Regions from separate parts of the Aquamicrobium lusatiense genome, predicted to be linked through region 3. Evidence: predicted binding sites of a transcription regulator. Region 3 holds the regulator's gene; each other region holds the start of a gene.
The links. Region 3 encodes LexA, which represses DNA repair genes until DNA is damaged. Its sites were predicted from a motif close to TGTTCNNNNTGTGTTCNG; they were not measured.
Positions count from the first base shown of each region.

Region 1: HNR59_RS06850 (PA0069 family radical SAM protein) is a predicted target of LexA. The motif match lies at 2,008-2,025, and genes of this name have one in related genera.
Region 2: HNR59_RS02660 (putative DNA modification/repair radical SAM protein) is a predicted target of LexA. The motif match lies at 3,055-3,072, and genes of this name have one in related genera.

Region 1 is NZ_JACHEU010000001.1:1,429,218-1,435,058, reverse strand. Features, by position in the region: gene HNR59_RS06865 (L,D-transpeptidase) at 1-105, shown strand, start outside; gene HNR59_RS06860 (diphosphate--fructose-6-phosphate 1-phosphotransferase) at 193-1,356, shown strand; gene HNR59_RS06855 (glycosyltransferase) at 1,390-1,980, opposite strand; gene HNR59_RS06850 (PA0069 family radical SAM protein) at 2,099-3,250, shown strand; gene HNR59_RS06845 (ribonuclease HII) at 3,664-4,329, shown strand; gene HNR59_RS06840 (F0F1 ATP synthase subunit B) at 4,633-5,124, opposite strand; gene HNR59_RS06835 (F0F1 ATP synthase subunit B) at 5,136-5,729, opposite strand; gene HNR59_RS06830 (F0F1 ATP synthase subunit C) at 5,788-5,841, opposite strand, start outside.
Region 2 is NZ_JACHEU010000001.1:524,429-530,269, forward strand. Features, by position in the region: gene HNR59_RS02650 (PAS domain-containing protein) at 1-226, opposite strand, end outside; gene HNR59_RS02655 (UdgX family uracil-DNA binding protein) at 350-1,792, opposite strand; gene HNR59_RS02660 (putative DNA modification/repair radical SAM protein) at 1,820-3,049, opposite strand; gene HNR59_RS02665 (YkvA family protein) at 3,235-3,627, shown strand; gene HNR59_RS02670 (ABC1 kinase family protein) at 3,632-5,284, shown strand; gene HNR59_RS02675 (metal ABC transporter permease) at 5,354-5,841, opposite strand, start outside.
Region 3 is NZ_JACHEU010000001.1:2,454,724-2,460,564, reverse strand. Features, by position in the region: gene HNR59_RS11795 (ComEC/Rec2 family competence protein) at 1-2,209, shown strand, start outside; gene lexA (transcriptional repressor LexA) at 2,559-3,278, opposite strand; gene HNR59_RS11785 (molybdopterin molybdotransferase MoeA) at 3,390-4,595, opposite strand; gene moaC (cyclic pyranopterin monophosphate synthase MoaC) at 4,597-5,100, opposite strand; gene trpC (indole-3-glycerol phosphate synthase TrpC) at 5,106-5,841, opposite strand, start outside.

The DNA of each region.
Region 1 (5,841 bases), 1.0 Mb from region 3:
AGCATCGGCCAGTCCGTGTCGTCAGGCTGCGTGCGGCTGATCAATCAGGATATCATCGACCTCTACAATCGGGCCTCGAAACGCAATCCGGTGGTCGTTATCTGACCCACTTCCCGAATCGGTTTGAATATACGACTGCGCGTCGATACAAGACGCGCAGTCGTATATATTTCGAACATTCGGGAGGTCAGCATGGCCGGAACTTTCGTCATCGCGCAAGGCGGCGGCCCCACCGCGGTCATCAACCAGACGCTGGCCGGCGCGGTTCTTGAGGTTCGCAAGCGCCACCCCGGCGCGCGCGTGCTCGGTTCCCTGCATGGTGTGCGCGGCATACGCGACGGCAACTATGTCGATCTCACCGACCTTCCCGAGGAACGGCTGCGCCTCATCGCCGGCACTCCCGGTTCGGCGCTGGGTTCCACCCGCGACAAGCCAGATGCCGCCTATTGCGACCTGATCCTGTCGGGCCTGAAGAAGGTCGACGCGGAAGCCTTCATCTATATCGGCGGCAACGACACCGCCGGCACCCAGCAGATTCTCAGCGATGCTGCCGGCGGTTCCATCGCCATGGTGCATGCGCCCAAGACCATCGACAACGATCTGGTGGAGAACGACCATACGCCGGGCTTCATCTCGGCGGCCGAGTTCGTCGCCGGAGCGTTCCTGTCGGTCGATCTCGATTTCCGGGCCCTGCCCGGCATCTATGTCGGCATCGTCATGGGCCGTCATGCCGGCTTCCTCACCGCCGCGTCCGCCGCATGGCAGCAGGACGAGACGAGCGGCCCGCACCTCATCTATGTGCCGGAACGCGCCTTCGACATTCCACGTTTCATCGATGATGTCCGCTCGACCTACGACCGCCACGGGCGCTGCGTGGTCGCGGTGTCGGAAGGCGTGTCCACGGCCGATGGCAGAGCGCTTGTCGAAAGCCTCGTACCGCCGGAGCGGCTGGAACGCGACCAGCACGGCAATGTCAAGCTTTCGGGCAGCGATCTGACCGCAGCGCTGGAACACGCGCTTGCCGAACATCTTCCCGGCAAGCGCGCGCGGGTGGATGCCTTCGGCTTCCTGCTGCGCGGCAATGTCGGCTCCATAAGCCAGACAGATGCTCGTGAAGCCTTCGAAGCCGGCGCTTTCGCGGTGCAGGTTGCGGGCGAAGGCAGCGGCTCGGTTGCACTCCAGCATGACGGCAGCACGGTCCTCGCCAAAGTTCCGCTCGCCGATGTTGCCGGCAAGACGCGGCACATGCCGGACAGCTTCCTGCACCGGCAGGAAAACCGGCTTTCCGAAGAAGGCTATGCCTATCTGAAGCGGCTGGTGCCGGCGAAGCACAAGGTCGGGCAGCCCTTCGTGTAGCAACGACGGAGCCGCGCCTCATAGCCTGACAGCTCAGCGCGCAACCGTCCTGCTGCTGTAGTGGTCGCTGCTCTTCTTCTCCTTGCGGTCTGCCGGCAGGATCGCAGCCCTCAGGGTTTTCATCGCCAGTCCTCTTGCGAGTGCTGCGGCACTGTCTGCGTGCCGCGCGAGCACCACGGCCTGCCTGCGTGGCAAAAGCAGCCCCTGCGCCAGAGGCCCCGGCCGTGAAAGCATGCGCGCGAGGAAGGGTGCCCGGCTCGACCGGTCTCTCGAAAAACGCGCTGCCGCGCCGGATCGGGCTGCGTGAACCGCCACGGCTTCCGTCCAGTCGCCGAGCAGGCGCGCGCCCGGTTCCAGCAGCAGCAGCCAGTCGCCTTTCGCCGTCTTGACGGCATCGGCGATGCCGCCTGTCGTCCACACGCAACCTGCATGTTCCGCGACCTGACGTGTTGCGTCGCCGGAGCCCAGATCGCAGACCACGACATCACGCACCAGCCCCTCCACCGCGCCCGACACCAGCGAAGCGAGCGTCCGTGCCAGAGCTTCCTCGTCGTTGCATGTCTCGATGATGACGCTGAGCATACGTGCCTGATAGCCCACAGGCTGGAACAGCGCCAGTTGCAAGTCGGCCCAGCCCAGTTCACATAACAAAGTTCTTGCTTTGTTCTCATTTTTGGATAGGAATAATTTCATGAGAACAGAGATTCGCCAGTCTCAGCCCACCTCTTGGGAGAAGGCCAGGATGGAACCAATCGTGCAGGCGGATGTTGCAGCTTTCGGAACGGGACGCAGCGAAATGGCCAATGCGATGATAGAGCAGAGCGGCCTGCGCCTGAGGCCTGACAGGGCCCGCGGGCGCGCCGCCGGCATCAATCCCTCCGGTCGCTATGAGACGGTCAGCCGCCATGTGTTCGACGATGGCTGGGAAAGCCTTGAGGAACTGCCGCCGTTCAAGACGGAAGTTCAGGTGGAGCGGCCGCGCACCATCATCACCCGCAACAGCTCCCCCGACATTTCCTTCGACCGTTCGGTGAACCCCTATCGTGGTTGCGAGCATGGCTGCGTCTACTGCTTCGCACGCCCCACCCATGCCTATATGGGCCTGTCACCGGGATTGGATTTCGAGGCCAGGCTGTTTGCCAAGCCGGATGCGGCGCGCCTTCTGGACAAGGAACTGTCGAAGGAAGGCTATACGCCGCGCACCATCGCCATCGGCACCAACACCGATCCGTACCAGCCAATCGAGAAGCAGTACCGGATCATGCGCGAGATACTGGAAGTCCTGGAAGCGCGCGGCCATCCGGTCGGCATCGTCACCAAGTCGGCGCTGGTCACCCGTGACATCGACATATTGGCACGCATGGCGGAGCGGGGCCTTGCCAAGGTGGCCCTGTCGGTCACAACCATGGACCGCAGGCTGGCCCGCACGATGGAACCGCGCGCGGCGACGCCGACGAAGCGGCTGGAAACCATTCGGCAGCTTGCGGATGCGGGCATCCCGACATCGGTTCTGGTGGCGCCGATCATCCCGGGGCTCAACGATCAGGAGCTGGAGCGCATCCTCGACTCGGCGCGCGCCGCCGGGGCACGCGAGGCCGGCTATGTGGTGCTGCGTCTGCCACTGGAAGTGGCGCCCATCTTCAAGGACTGGCTGCTGCGCAACTATCCGGACCGCTACCGGCACGTCATGTCCCTGATCCGCTCCATGCGCGACGGCAAGGACTATGACGCGGAATGGGGCAAGCGCATGAAAGGTGCCGGCCCCTACGCATGGCAGATCGGCCGGCGCTTCGAGATTGCAGCAAAAAAACTTGGCCTCAATACACAGCGCCTCAGCCTGCGAACCGACCAGTTCGTAGCCGGCAAGCACAGCGAACAGCTGATGCTGCTCTGAAACCGGGGGCAGGCCGGAATTGGAAGAGAATGCCGGCCTGATGTCTGCCCTGCCACAAAGACATTGAAGCGGCGGGATCCGGATCTGGTCTCCCGAGGCTTCGGGAGCCGATTGGAACGGCGCCGGCGCGCACGCGGGAGAACGGCACCAGCGTCTGTGTTGCCTGTAGCCATTCGCGCAAAATCGGGTCGGCTGGATCGGCAGCGGTTTGTGTTTGGAGTTGAGTGAGACAAGGGCTGAGAGGGTTTCTGTGGAAAGCAGGACTGCTCTTGAATGTTCGTCCTGACAAGCCGTCGTCCCGGCTTGTCTTCGGCCGGAAGGCGTTCCCCCCGCCTCCGGCTTCCCCTGCCCGCCGCTCCCCTCGGCGGCAGGGGCTTGCGGAGAATCGGGGCCAGTGCGAACTTCGCCGCATCATGGTTCGCTTACGCCCCGATTCTCCACTTCTCTTCGATATTGTCCAACGCCCCGATTTCTCGTTCGAGACATCGGCAAGAGCCGAAGGACTGTGGCCTGTGGCAGGCATGGATGAGGCGGGGCGGGGTCCCCTCGCGGGTCCTGTTGTGGCGGCGGCGGTCGTGCTGGACCCAGACAATATTCCGCCGGGGCTGGACGATTCCAAGCGCCTCAGCCATGCCCAGCGCGAGGCTCTGTTCGAAACGGTGCTGAGTGCGGCCCGCGCTGTCGGCATCTCTTCTGTCTGCGCTGAAAGCATCGATGCCGGCGACATCCGCAAGGCCAGCCTTGAAGCCATGCGCCGCGCCATCTGCGCTCTTTCCGTTCAGCCGAAGCTTGCGCTCGCCGATGGCCGTGACGTACCGCCCGGCCTGCCCTGCCTCGGACGCGCACTGGTCAAGGGCGACCAGCGCTCGCAATCCATTGCCGCAGCCTCCATTGTCGCCAAGGTGATGCGCGACCGCATGATGGCCGATTGCGGGCGGATACATGCCCATTACGGGTTCGAGATCCACATGGGTTACGCAACGGCCCGCCATCGCACGGCCATCAAGGCCCACGGCCCGGTAAAGCGGCTGCACCGGATTTCCTTTGCCCCTTTCCGCAAAGCGGAAGGCGAAGGATAATCGCAGCTCCGGCTTTCGGGTCTGCTCCATCCCGGCCTTGCCGACGAACCGAATACAAGCCGCCTCGCGCTTTGCCGAACGCGCACTGCAAGCTTTTTGACTGTTTCGCCCAACCGTGAACGCGCCATTTCCGACAATGACGTGTCGAACAGGGTGATTGAAGCTGGGCGCTTCTGTGCCTCAATGCTACTGGCCAAAGTCAATGGAGTGGCGCCGGCCTCTGTGCGCCCATGCCGCTTGCTCAAAAGAAAAAGCCGCCGGGTCTCCCCGGCGGCTTTCAATTCTTTCAGGAACGAACCTTGCTCAGTTGAGCCGGGCCTTCACTTCCTCAACAGACTTCCTGAACAAATCAGCGTCGGCCTTCGCATCGGCCTTGTCGGCCAGCACCTTGCGGGCGGCTTCGACGGCAAGCTCGACTGCGCTGGCGCGCACTTCGCTCACGGCATCGCGTTCGGCCTGAGCGATCTTCTGCTCGGCCATGGCGGTGCGGCGTGCGACATAATCTTCCGTCTTGCGCCTGGCATCCTCGGCAAGAGCGGCGGCCTCGCGTTTCGCGACGTCGACGATCTCGGAGGCTTCCAGCTCGGCGGCCTTGCGTTTGGCCTGATACTCGGCCAGCAGAGCCTGTGCTTCCTCACGCAGGCGCTTTGCCTCTTCAAGCTCGTTGCGGATGCGTTCGGCGCGCTGATCGAGCGCCTTGGAAACCATGCCCGGCACCTTGATGTAGATGCACAGAGCGATGAAAATCACCAGTGCGACGGTAGCCCAGACTGTGGCGAGAGATGTTGCGTCCATAGTCTGTGCCCTCAACCGGCGACGGATTTGACGGCGGCAGCCACACCGGCCTTGTCGGCCTTGCCGACGAGCTGCTCGATGATGGCGGAAGCCGTGGATTCAGCGATGGAGCCGACATCCTTCATGGCGCTGGACTTGATCGAAGAGATGTGGGCCTCCGATTCCGCCAGCTTCTTGTCGAGCTCGGCCTCAACCTTCTTGCGGGCGGCATCGGCTTCAGCCTCCGCCGCATCGCGGGCCTGCTGGCCGATGGCCATCGCGCCGGCGCGGGCCTCGGCCAATTCCTGTTCGTAGGCGGCCACCGCAGCGTCCGCCTCTTCCTTCATTTTCGCGGCCTGATCGAGATCGCTGGCAATCTTGCCGGAGCGCGTCTCGACGATGCCGGCAAGACGCGGCATCGCAACCCGCTTCAGGAACAGGTAGAAAAGACCGAAGGTGATGGCCAGCCAGACAATCTGCGAGGCGAAGCTCTCAGGATTGAAGGGCGGAAACAGACCTTCCTCGACAGCCTCGTGCGGAACTTCCGTCCCGATCACAATGCCTGTCTCGGTCGCGCCCTGATCCGCAGGCGCCGTTTCTTGCCCGTAGGCTGGTGTCACGAACATCTTTCGTCCCTGTCATTCGGGCCGGCCGGTTTGCGGCGCGGCCCCATTCAAAGGCAAATCAGCCGAACAGCGCCAGAAGGGCGATGAGCAGCGAGAAGATGCCCAGAGCTTC
Region 2 (5,841 bases), 1.9 Mb from region 3:
CCGTATCATTGTAGAGAACCAGCCCGTCGCGTCCGATCAGGATAGACATCGGCGCCGATGCACCCAGAACCGTGCGGGCCATGACACGCAACGCCATGGGCCAGTCATCCATGGCACCGGCGGCTGTCTTCGACCAGTCGAAAGCAAGGGCTTCGCCCAGCATCCGGTTTGCAACGATTCCCGCGGGCAATTGCTTGCCGAAAGAGGTGGTCAACGAAGCCGGCATCGGGAGCCTCCTGCGATTGCCTGCTCAGACCCCGTTGGTCACTATTTGTTTCAGCCGGGCCTTTATCCGCGAGGAAAACAGTTTCTCCACCTGCGTGCAAGCAGGAATGGAGTTTGTAACGGTTCAACCAGTGGTTTTGGAAGCAATGGTTGCCAGATCGTTGCGAAATTGCGTCATCTCCCCGGCGGCGCGAACCGGATCCGGAATGCGCAGCAGATAGGAGGGGTGGACCGTCACGAACAGGGAACGCCCGCCACCAAACGGCAGCAACCTGCCACGCACATCGCCCAGCCGCTGCTTGCGGCCGGTCAGCGCGCCAAGCGCGGTTGCCCCCATCGCAACCACGAGGCGAGGCTTCACGGCCTCGATTTCCTGCTCCAGCCACCAGCGACAACGCTCGACTTCGCCCGCGTTGGGCGTGCGGTGAATACGACGCTTGCCGCGCGGCTCGAACTTGAAATGCTTCACCGCGTTGGTGACATAGGCCCTGCCCCGGTCGATGCCCACTTCCCCCAGCGTCCTGTCGAACAGTTGCCCTGCGGGACCGACGAAAGGCCGGCCGGCAAGGTCCTCCCGGTCGCCCGGCTGCTCGCCCACGAACATGAGGTCGGCCGCTTCCGGCCCTTCGCCGAACACGGTCTGCGTGGCATGGCAATGCAGGGGACAGCGGGTGCAGGCGCTGGCCTGCTGGCGCAGGGCCGCCAGCGGCGTGGCAGGCGGCGCGGCCTGCCGCGCTTCATGCAGGGACTGAACCCGGGCATGAAAGGCCGGCGGCGCAAGCGCCTCCTGCCGGGCCATGTCCGCCACGCGCGCCTGCGCGCTGGCAACCAGTTCCGGAATCAGGGCGGCTTCGGGCAGATTCTTCCAGTATTTCTTCGGCATCTCGGCCTGCATCGCCTTCACCTTCACCCGCGCCGGATTGAAGATCGAGGCATAGTAGGTCAGCCACAGCGCGTCGGCCGGATCGGCAAGGTCGGGCTTTGCCGCCGGCTCGTGCGAGACCCGCAACTTTCCGGACTCGAAGGTCGCGGACCCTTTCGGCGTGAGGATCGTCCAGTCCATGTCGGCAAAGCGCGCCGCGAAGAAGGGCGCGGTGCGCGCGACGATGAAATGATCCGGCTCGAACCAGGCCGCAAAGCGCCGCCGGCAGCCCTCGCCCGGATGCGCGAGTTCACGGAAGCGCACGAAGGCCGTCATCTTGTGGCAGTCGCGCCGCACGGATTTCGCCAGCCTTCCGGCCTGCGCCACATCTGCATCGGAAGCCACGGACAAAAGCTTTCGCTCGCCTTGCAACCTGTAAAGCAGCCGATAAAGCAGCGCGAAACGACCGGGATCGCTGTGGCAGACGATGGCTTCGGCCAGTTCCGGAAAGGACGCGGGCACCACGGGCCGCGGCATGGCCGACCTTGCCTCGGGCAAAGCCCGATCCGGCTCGGCGAACAGCCCGCCCTCGCTTTCGAGGCACCAGTCCACCTCGTGAGGCGCGATGCCCGTCTGCAGCAGCATGCGCGCCTTGTCGCGCCATTCGCCGAAATCGCCCCTGCGGGAAAGACAGATCCTGTACATCACAACCCCGGCATCACAGGCCCGGCATCACAGCAGCGACATCTGCATGGGCGGCGGCTCGAACAGCGCGCGCAGATCCTGCCGGTCGATGAGCCGTAGCGGCGTCCACCCTTCGGCAATGATGAACGGCCTGACCTTGCGCAGCGACACCTTCAGCCGGCCGAGATCCTCGATCCGTACGCGGCGATGACGGCGCGCGGCGATCAGCGCATCCACCGTGCGCACCCCGAAACCCGGCACCCTCAGCAGCATTTCCCGCCCCGCCCGGTTGACGTCGACCGGGAAGCGGTCGCGGTGCGCCAGCGCCCAGGCGAGCTTCGGATCGATGTCGAGATCGAGCATGCCGTCGGTCCCGGCCGCCGTGATCTCGGCCACCTCGAAACCGTAGAAGCGATAGAGCCAGTCGGCCTGATAGAGACGGTGCTCACGCATCAACGGCGGCTTCTGCGGCGGCAGGCGCGACGAGGCGTCCGGGATCGGGCTGAACGCCGAATAATATACCCGCTTCAGCCCGTAGCTGCCGTAGAGCCCGGCGCTGCTGGCGAGAATGGTGGAATCGTCGGCGCCATCGGCCCCGACGATCATCTGCGTCGACTGTCCCGCCGGCGCGAATTTCCGGCGCGGGCGGCCGCCCAGCGTCCGGTCTGCGGCATCTTCGATGCCAAGGCGCACATCCGCCATGGCACGACGAATGACGGGAGTCTGCTTTTCGGGCGCGAGATCAGCCATGCCGGTTTCCGTCGGCAGCTCGATATTGATGGAAAGCCGGTCGGCATAGAGCCCCGCCTCCTCGATAAGCGCCGGCGACGCCTCGGGGATCGTCTTGAGGTGAATGTAGCCGTTGAAATTGTGAACCGTGCGCAGGTCGCGCGCCACGCGCACCATCTGCTCCATCGTGTAATCGGAAGAGCGAATAATGCCGGAAGACAGGAACAGGCCTTCGATATAGTTGCGGCGGTAGAACTCCAGCGTCAGCCACACCACCTCCTGCGGCGTGAAGCGGGCCCGCTCGACATTGCTCGACGAGCGGTTGATGCAATAGGCACAATCATAAATGCAGAAGTTGGTCAGCAGGATCTTGAGCAGCGAGATGCAGCGCCCGTCCGGCGCATAGGCGTGGCATATGCCCGAGCCGCCGGCAGACCCCAGTCCACCGGCCCGCGAATCCCGGCGCTGACCGCCGGACGATGCGCAGGAGGCGTCATATTTGGCGGCGTCGGAAAGAATGGCGAGACGTTGCTGCAGCGTTCTCTTCATGATTTTGTTCACTATATGTTCCATATCGATCCCGTCAAGGCTGGCTGCGTAAAACAGGCCGGGCCGATGTCGGGGATTCCGTTTCCAGATAGGGCTGCCCGTTGCGCCGGCAAGACCGCGCTGCAAAACCTTGAGCATCGCGTGAAGACGCCTATCTTATCCGTCTCGGCTTGGAGGATTTCTGATTGGCTGTTTTCGGCATTCTCAAGCGGCGTTTCCTTGCATTCCGGCGCGAGGCCGTGGTGCTGTGGTATGCGTTTCGCGATCCGCGTACACCGCGCTGGCTGCGGCTCGCCAGCCTTGCCACGGGATTGTACCTGCTCAGCCCGATCGACCTGATCCCCTTCACCATTCCCCTGCTTGGCGTCGTCGACGATCTGATCATCGTGCCGGCGGCCGTCGGCTTCATAGCGAAACGGCTGCCGGCCGGGGTCCATCTCGAGGCCGGCGAAAAGGCCGACCGCTGGATCGCGCGCTGGTTCAAGCGCCCGCTGCTGGCGGCGGCGGTCATTCTGGGCATTCTAGTCGTCATCTGGGCGGTTCTGCTCTACCTCATCTATCGCTGGCTTGCGGGATAGTGCGATGACCGTTCTCGAAACCACCTTCGCCGCAGCCCGCGACCACAAGCGCATCGCCGAGATCGCCGCTGTGCTGGTGCGCTTCGGCGTCGACGACATCGCCATCCGGCTTGGCCTCGGCGGCCTCCTGCCGAAACGACGCGGGCGCGCGCTCCATGCGGACGCCGAAAGCCTGTCACAGCCGGAACGGCTGCGACTTGCCATCGAATCGCTTGGGCCGACCTTCATCAAGCTTGGCCAGATCCTGTCGACGCGCGCCGATCTCCTGTCGCCGGAGTGGATTACCGAGCTGGAGAAGTTGCAAAGCGATGTCGCGCCCGAGCCGTGGGAGGCGATCCGGGCGCAGGTGGAGGAAGACCTCGGCGCATCGCCCGATACGGTGTTCCTCAGCTTCGCACACACGGCGCTCGCCGCCGGCTCCATCGCGCAGGTCCATCGCGCCACGCTGCACGACGGCACCGATGTCGTCGTCAAGGTGCGCCGGGCAGGCCTCAGGCCGCTGGTCGAGGCCGATCTCAGATTGCTGTCGCATGCGGCTGGGCTGGTCGAGGCGCAATGGCCGGAATTCGCCCGCTACCGTCCGCGCGAAATCCTCAATCACCTGGGCGCGGCGATGGGCGAGGAACTCGACCTTGCCGCCGAGGGCCGCAATTGCGAGGCCGTGGCGCAAAATCTCGCGGCCATGGAGCGGATAAAGATTCCGCGCATCTTCTCCGAATGGAGTTCCGAGCGGCTTCTGGTTCAGGAGTATATCGACGGCATCGTTCCCAACGACCACGCCGCGCTGAACGCCACCGGGCTGGACGGGCGTGAGCTTGCCCGGACCGGCACCGCCGCCTTCCTGCGCATGGCGCTTGTCGACGGCCTGTTCCACGCTGATCCGCACCCCGGCAATCTGCGCGCCCTGCCCGGCAACCGCGTCGCCTTCATAGATTTCGGCATGGTCGGCCGGCTGGGCGCGCGCCGTCGCGAACAGTTGCTGATGCTGGTGGCTGCCATCGTGGAAACCAGTGGCGAGCGCGTGGCCGCCCTTCTCATGGAATGGTCGGGGGCAGCCGACATCGACCTGCCGCGGCTGGAGGCCGCCTGTGACACCTTCGTCGCGCGCCACGGCGTGCCGCCGCTGCGGCTTGGCGAGGCCATCACCGACTTCATGGCGCTGGCGCGCGAGCACGACCTTGCCCTGCCCGCCGACCTTGCCCTGCTTTTCAAGGCGCTGATCACCGCCGACGGCGTCATGCGTAGCCTCGACCCCGATTTCGACGCCCTGGCCGCTGCCGGCCCGATCGTTCAGGAAGAGATGATCCGTCGCTACAGGCCGGGCGCCCTCATGGGCAAGGGGAAGTCGCTGGCGCTTGATTTCGCCGGACTGGCCGCGGAAGCGCCCTCGCTGCTGCGGCTGCTGGCGCTGCGCCTGCGGCAGGGCCGCATCGCCGCAGAGGTTGAGCTGAAGGGGCTCGACCGCATCGGTGCCGACATTCGCTGGGCCGCCACCCGCATCGCGGTCGCCATCGTCACCGCCGCCTTCGCGCTGGGGCTTGCACCGCGCCTGCTGGATTTCGGTCCTACCCTGCTCGGCATCCCAGTTACGGCACTGCTTGGAATTGCGGTCATTCTCGGCGGGCTGGCGTGGCTTCTGGTTCCGCGCCGCCGCTGATTTTTGTTTCAGGCCGATACCCTGAAAGAAAGCACCGCCATGCGACGCGGGACGCATGGCGGTGCGCGCTCAGGCCTGCTCGCTGGCTTCCGTACGAGCGGCCCGGCGTGTGGCAAGAACAAAGGCGGCAAGAAATGTGGCTGACATCAGAAGCACGATGGTCGGCGCCGGCGCGCTGTCGATGAAAAAGGACGCGTAGACGCCGAGGAAAGACGACGCCACGGCCACCAGCACCGACACCGCCAGCATGCCTGAGAAAGTGCGCGCCAGCAGGAAGGCGATGGCGCCGGGCGCGATCAGCATGGCGATGGCGAGGATGATGCCGACCGCCTGCAGCGCGCCGACGATGGTCAGCGAAATCAGCGCCAGCAGCCCGTAATGCAACAGCCTGACATGCAGCCCCACCGCCTGCGCCTGCGCCGGATCGAAGGCATGCAGCAGGAAGTCGCGCCACTTCACCAGAATGATGCCTGCCGTGACCGCGGCGATGATGGCCGACATGGCGATGTCGTTCCAGGAGACGCCCAGCATGTCGCCGAACAATATGTGGTCGAGAT
Region 3 (5,841 bases):
CTTTTCGATGTCTCATGAACCTCGATGGACTGTGCTGCTTGGTCTGACCGGGGCTTCTGCGGTTTTGACATGGGCCGTACGCAGACATCACAAAATTCATCTGTGTTGCCTGGCTCTCCTATTTTGCATTTCCGGCGTCGCCCTCTCCAAGTTTCAGACATGGCGTCTGGATACCCGGGTGATCGGCTCCAACATCACCGTACGACTTACCGGCAGGGTCGTTGAAATTGAGGACATGGCGAGCGGGCGCAAGCGTCTGACAATCGATGTCGTGTCCACCGAGCGGCCGAAACTTCGCTACCAGCCGGAACGGGTACGAATTTCCGCTCGCAACCTGCCGCCGGAAATAGGCGCGGGCTCTGACGTGACCGGCCTCGTCCGCCTGCTACCGCCAAGCGGACCGATTCGACCGGACAGCTACGACACATCCTTTTCCAATTATTTTGGAGGCATTGGCGCGAGCGGCTTCTTTCTCTCCGGACCAAAGCTGTCCGAGCAGACTGACGCGCCATTGGCCACCCGCATCAGTGCTGCGATCGAGCGGGGGCGGCAGGCGGTTGCCGAGCGCATCAGACACAGAATCGGCGGGCCGGAAGGCGAAATCGCGGCAGCGCTGATCGTCGGGGTGCGGGCAGGCATTCCCGAAGAAATAAACGAGGCAATGCGCAAGACAGGCATCTATCACATTATCTCCATATCCGGCCTGCATATGGCGCTGGTGGCGGGTACGGTGATGGGATTGATGCGCGGATTGTTCGCCGCATTCCCGGATTTTTCCTCCCGTCATCCGGTCAGGAAATATGCAGCACTTACCGCACTTTTTGCGATTTTCGCCTACCTGCTGATCTCCGGCATGGTGGTTGCTGCCGTGCGCTCGTTCATCATGCTGGCCGTCATGCTGGTGGCCGTCCTGTTCGACCGAAGCGCGCTCACAATGCGCAATCTCGCCATTTCGGCGATCATCGTCATCCTGGTCACGCCCCATGAGGTGGTGGGGCCCAGCTTCCAGATGTCGTTCGCGGCAACGGCGGCGCTCGTCGGCGCCTATGCGGCATGGTCGGACTACAAGGCGCGCCGCCCTGTCGCGCGGGTTTACAAAAAGTCAGGCCTCGTTCGGTCGCTGATCCGCGCTCTGGTCACCATGATGATTGGCCTTGCCGCGACGTCCGTGGTTGCCGGTGTTGCCACGACCCTCTACGCGGCATGGCACTTTCAGCGCGTTGCACCGCTCAGCCTGCTGGCCAATCTGGCGGTGATGCCGGTCGTCTCGATCATTGTCATGCCTTTTGCTGTCTTTGCATCGCTCGCCATGCCTTTCGGGCTTGATGGCCCTCTCTTGCAGATCATGGGCAAGGGGCTGACGGCAGTGATTTTCCTTTCCGAAAAGATCGCGGACATGTCGCCAGTCGACGCGATCGGGCTGATTCCACCCGAGGCAGTGCTTCTGGCGACGATTGCGCTGGTGATTGCAACGATGACGACAACATGGCTGCGCCTTGTTGCACTGCCATTCGCCATAGGCAGCCTGCTCACGCTGGGTTCCGCCCGAACGCCTGACATTCTCATTTCAGAAGATGCCCGGCTGATTGCCGTCGCCATGGAAGGCGGGCAGGTTGCGGTCAACCGACCCCGCCCGAATGCCTTCACCATGGATAACTGGAGCCGGGCGATGGACTCTGAGATGGTATTGCCGCCAACCCGCGTAAAGCAGCCGGACGAAGGTATTTTTCTGCAGGATTTTATCGCCTCTGCGAAGCAGGAAAGTACAGCAGCAGGGTTTGTATGCTCCGGGAAAACATGTGCGTTGCGCAGTCCCTCTGGCCTGCTTGTCGTGCAGGCTCCGGATGCAGCTACGGCCGCCAAAGCATGTGCCCATGCAACAGTCATCGTGATCGAGGACGCGGTTACGCGTAGCCCATGCCGAAAATCTCAGGCAATTGTGGTGACCCGTCGGGAGCTGGCGCAAAAGGGAAGTGCCGAAGTCTATCTGGAAAAGATCGACACTGCTTCTGCTGTTGTTTCAGCCGGAAATTCATTGCCAATCATCGGAGAGCCAAAGGTGCGCTTCGCAATTGAAGGGAATTATCGGCCATGGCACACCCAGCGCCGATACTCGCGGGAAGCCCGTGGCTTGCCGCCCTATGAGAGAAAAGTTGCCTCAGCACCTGCGGAAACGCCTGTTCTCTCGGCCTCGGACAAGATCGAATAAGCGATAAAGACAGGGCGCATCCTGAACAGTGTGCACCTCCCTAGGCACGTCTGCTTGCGCGGGTGGGTAAAATGCAGACCCAGTTACGCGGGAAATCGAACATCGTGGCAGATCGCTCGACTGGCGGCTCACCTATGAAGATAAAATCTGCTCGCCGTTCGTACAGGCCGTAAAGTGCTCTTCAACTATCTGCGATCAACAGATTGATTCCAGCGTTTTAAGAGCGCTCAAATGGCGACATAAATATTTCGATCATTTCCCCAAGATGTTGTTTTAATATCCTGATAGATAATGTTTTTTCAGAACAGAGCGAAAACAAAAATCCGGTTCGCTCCGTTTCATTTCCGGATCAATAACGGCGGATCAATCCGACCAGCCTGCCTTGCACCTTGACGCGGTCGGGTCCGAAAATCCGGGTTTCGTAAGCCGGATTGGCGGCTTCAAGCGCGATGGAGGCGCCTTTGCGACGGAACCGCTTCAGGGTTGCTTCTTCCTCGTCAACGAGTGCCACGACTATATCGCCCGGGGTGGCTGTATCGCCGTTGCGGATGATGACGGTATCGCCATCAAAAATGCCTGCCTCGATCATGGAATCGCCCCGAACTTCGAGGGCATAATGCTCGCCGCCCGACAGCATCTCCGGCGGCACCGAAATGGAATGTGTCTTGTGCTGGATCGCATCGATCGGAACACCCGCAGCGATCCGCCCCATCACGGGGATGGAAACCGCCGAAGCGCTGTCATCGTCATTGCTGGCGACCTGCGGCTTGCGAACATCCTTTGCCGGCTGCCCAAGGCTTCCCTGAATGACGCTGGGTGAAAATTTTCGTGCGCTGTTTAGGCCGGGGGCAATGGAATCGGGCAGGCGCAGCACTTCCAGCGCACGCGCACGATTGGGCAGGCGACGGATGAACCCACGTTCTTCCAGTGCGGTGATCAGGCGATGGATGCCCGACTTCGAGGCAAGGTCCAGCGCTTCCTTCATTTCGTCGAAAGAGGGCGGAATGCCACTCTCCTTCAAACGCTCATGGATAAACAGAAGCAGTTCATGTTGCTTGCGCGTCAGCATAGGTTCCCCCGGCAGCGGCGAATCCAGAATCGGAAAACAAACCCGGAACAAACACTATATGTTCCAGTTGTGTTCCGCAACCGCTTAAAATCAGAACGATCCGGGACGGCTTCAACCGATCATCATCAACTGGCAGGGATCGCCGATTTCCGATGCTGGCTGGAAGGGGGCGCGTATGACGAGACCCCCGGATGCGGCCATGGTGCGCAGCATGGAGGAATCCTGTACACCGAAGGGCGTGGCAATCAGCTGGCCGTCGCGTTCCTCGATGGCGGCACGAACATAGTCCTGCCGATGGTCGTTGGCTGAAACCGGTGCCCCGAGCGTCGCTGTCCTGATGTCCTGATGGAAAGTCCGGCCGCCAAGGCGGGCGAGCAGAGGTTTCAGGAAAAGCTGCGAGCAGACGAGGCTTGCCACGGGATTTCCGGGCAGGCCCAGACATCTGATGTTGTCCATTCTGCCGAACATCAGCGGCTTTCCTGGCCGCATGGCGATCCGCCAGAAGTCGAGCGTCATGCCTTCGCGCGTCAGAACCTTGTGAACGAGATCGTGATCGCCGACGGAGGCTCCGCCAGATGTGACGATGACGTCCGCGCCGGCAGCAACAGCCTGCTTCACCAGCGCCGAGATTGCATCCTCGCGATCTGGTGCGATGCCAAGATCGAGAACATCGGCGCCCACGGCGCGGGCCGCGGCTGCGATGCCATAGCTGTTGGATGAAATGATCTGCCCCGGCCCCAGTTCGCTTCCCGGCAGGCACAATTCGTCGCCGGTGGCGATGATGGCGACCAGAGGCCGTTTGACGACCTTGAGGCGCGCGTGATTGGCCGAAGCGGCAAGCGAAAGCGCGCTGGCACGCATCAGATGGCCTTTTTCGACGAGAAGGTCGCCAGTCGTGAAATCCAGTCCGGCGCGCCGCACATTGCGACCGGCAGCGGTCGGCTCGCGCAGGCGAATGACGCCATCTGCCGGCCTGTCGACATTTTCCTGAATAACGACCGTATCGGTTCCAGCGGGCAGGGGTGCGCCGGTGAAGATGCGCACGCACTGGCCGGCCTCGACAGAGCCTGAAAATGTGCTGCCGGCGGCCACTTCGCCGATGACGGCCAATTCACCGTCCGTGGTCTGCGCGTCGGCGCCCTGCATGGCATAGCCATCCATCGCCGAGGCGTCGAACGGAGGCTGCGTACGCAGCGCCACGATTGACTCGGCAAGCACGCGATCATACGCATCCTTGAGGGGTACGCTTTCGCCATCGAGGGGTCCGACATCCTCCAGAAGGCGTTGCAGCGCCGTTTCCATCGGGACCAGCGCCATGTCAGGGTTCTGCCTTGTAGTCGCCTGATTTTCCTCCGGTCTTGGAGGTAAGCCTGATGTCGGAAATAATCATCGCGCGGTCCACGGCCTTGGCCATGTCGTAGATGGTGAGGCAGGCGACGGACGCAGCCGTCAGCGCCTCCATTTCAACGCCGGTCTTGCCGGTGACGCGCGCCAGCGCCTGAACCCTGAGGCCCGGCAGATCGTGATCCGGCTCGATATCGACGCTGACCTTGGTGAGCAGCAGGGGGTGGCAGAGCGGGATGAGCTCGTGCGCCTTCTTGGCGGCCATGATGCCGGCTATGCGGGCTGTCGAAAGGACGTCGCCTTTCTTAGCGTTGCCTGCGAGGATCATGGCAAGCGTTTCGGCCTGCATGCGAACGCTGCCCCCGGCGATAGCCTCCCGTACGGTCTCGGCCTTGCCGCCGACATCGACCATATGCGCTTCGCCGGAAGCGCCGATATGCGTAAGGCCGGTTCCGGCCGGGGAGGGGCGTTCGCTCACGGCAGCTATGCCTCGCCTGATTCGAGCCCAAGGAGGATGCGCGTGGCACTGGTAACGTCATCCTGACGCATCAGGCTTTCGCCAACGAGGAAGGTGCCGATGCCGCTCCGGGCCAGCCGCTTGCAGTCCTCATTGGTGAAGATACCGCTCTCGCCGACGAGCAGCCTGTCGGCCGGAATCATCGGGGCAAGACGTTCGCTGGTTTCCAGCGAGGTTTCGAAGGTGCGCAGATTGCGGTTGTTGATCCCGATAAGGCGCGAGGAAAGGCGAAGCGCACGAACCGTTTCTTCCTCGTCATGCACCTCGATCAGTGCGTCCATGCCGAGCGAGAAGGCGGTGTCTTCGAGCGCCTGCGCGGTGGCATCATCGACGCTTGCCATGATGATGAGGATCGCATCCGCCCCCCATGCGCGCGCCTCATGCACCTGATAGGTGTCGAACAGAAAATCCTTGCGCAGCGCGGGAAGGCTGACAGCCTCACGCGCCCGGGTCAGATATTCCGGGGCGCCCTGAAAAGACGGTCCGTCCGTCAGCACCGAAAGGCAGGCAGCGCCGCCGGCCTCATAGGCACGGGCAAGAGCGGGCGGATCGAAATCGGCCCGGATAAGGCCTTTTGACGGGCTGGCTTTCTTGATCTCGGCAATGAGCGCGAAGCGGCCTTCGTGATTGCATGTTTCAAGTGCGGACAGGAAGCCGCGCGGCTTTTCCTGATCTGCTGCCCGGGCTTTCAGCTCGGAAAGG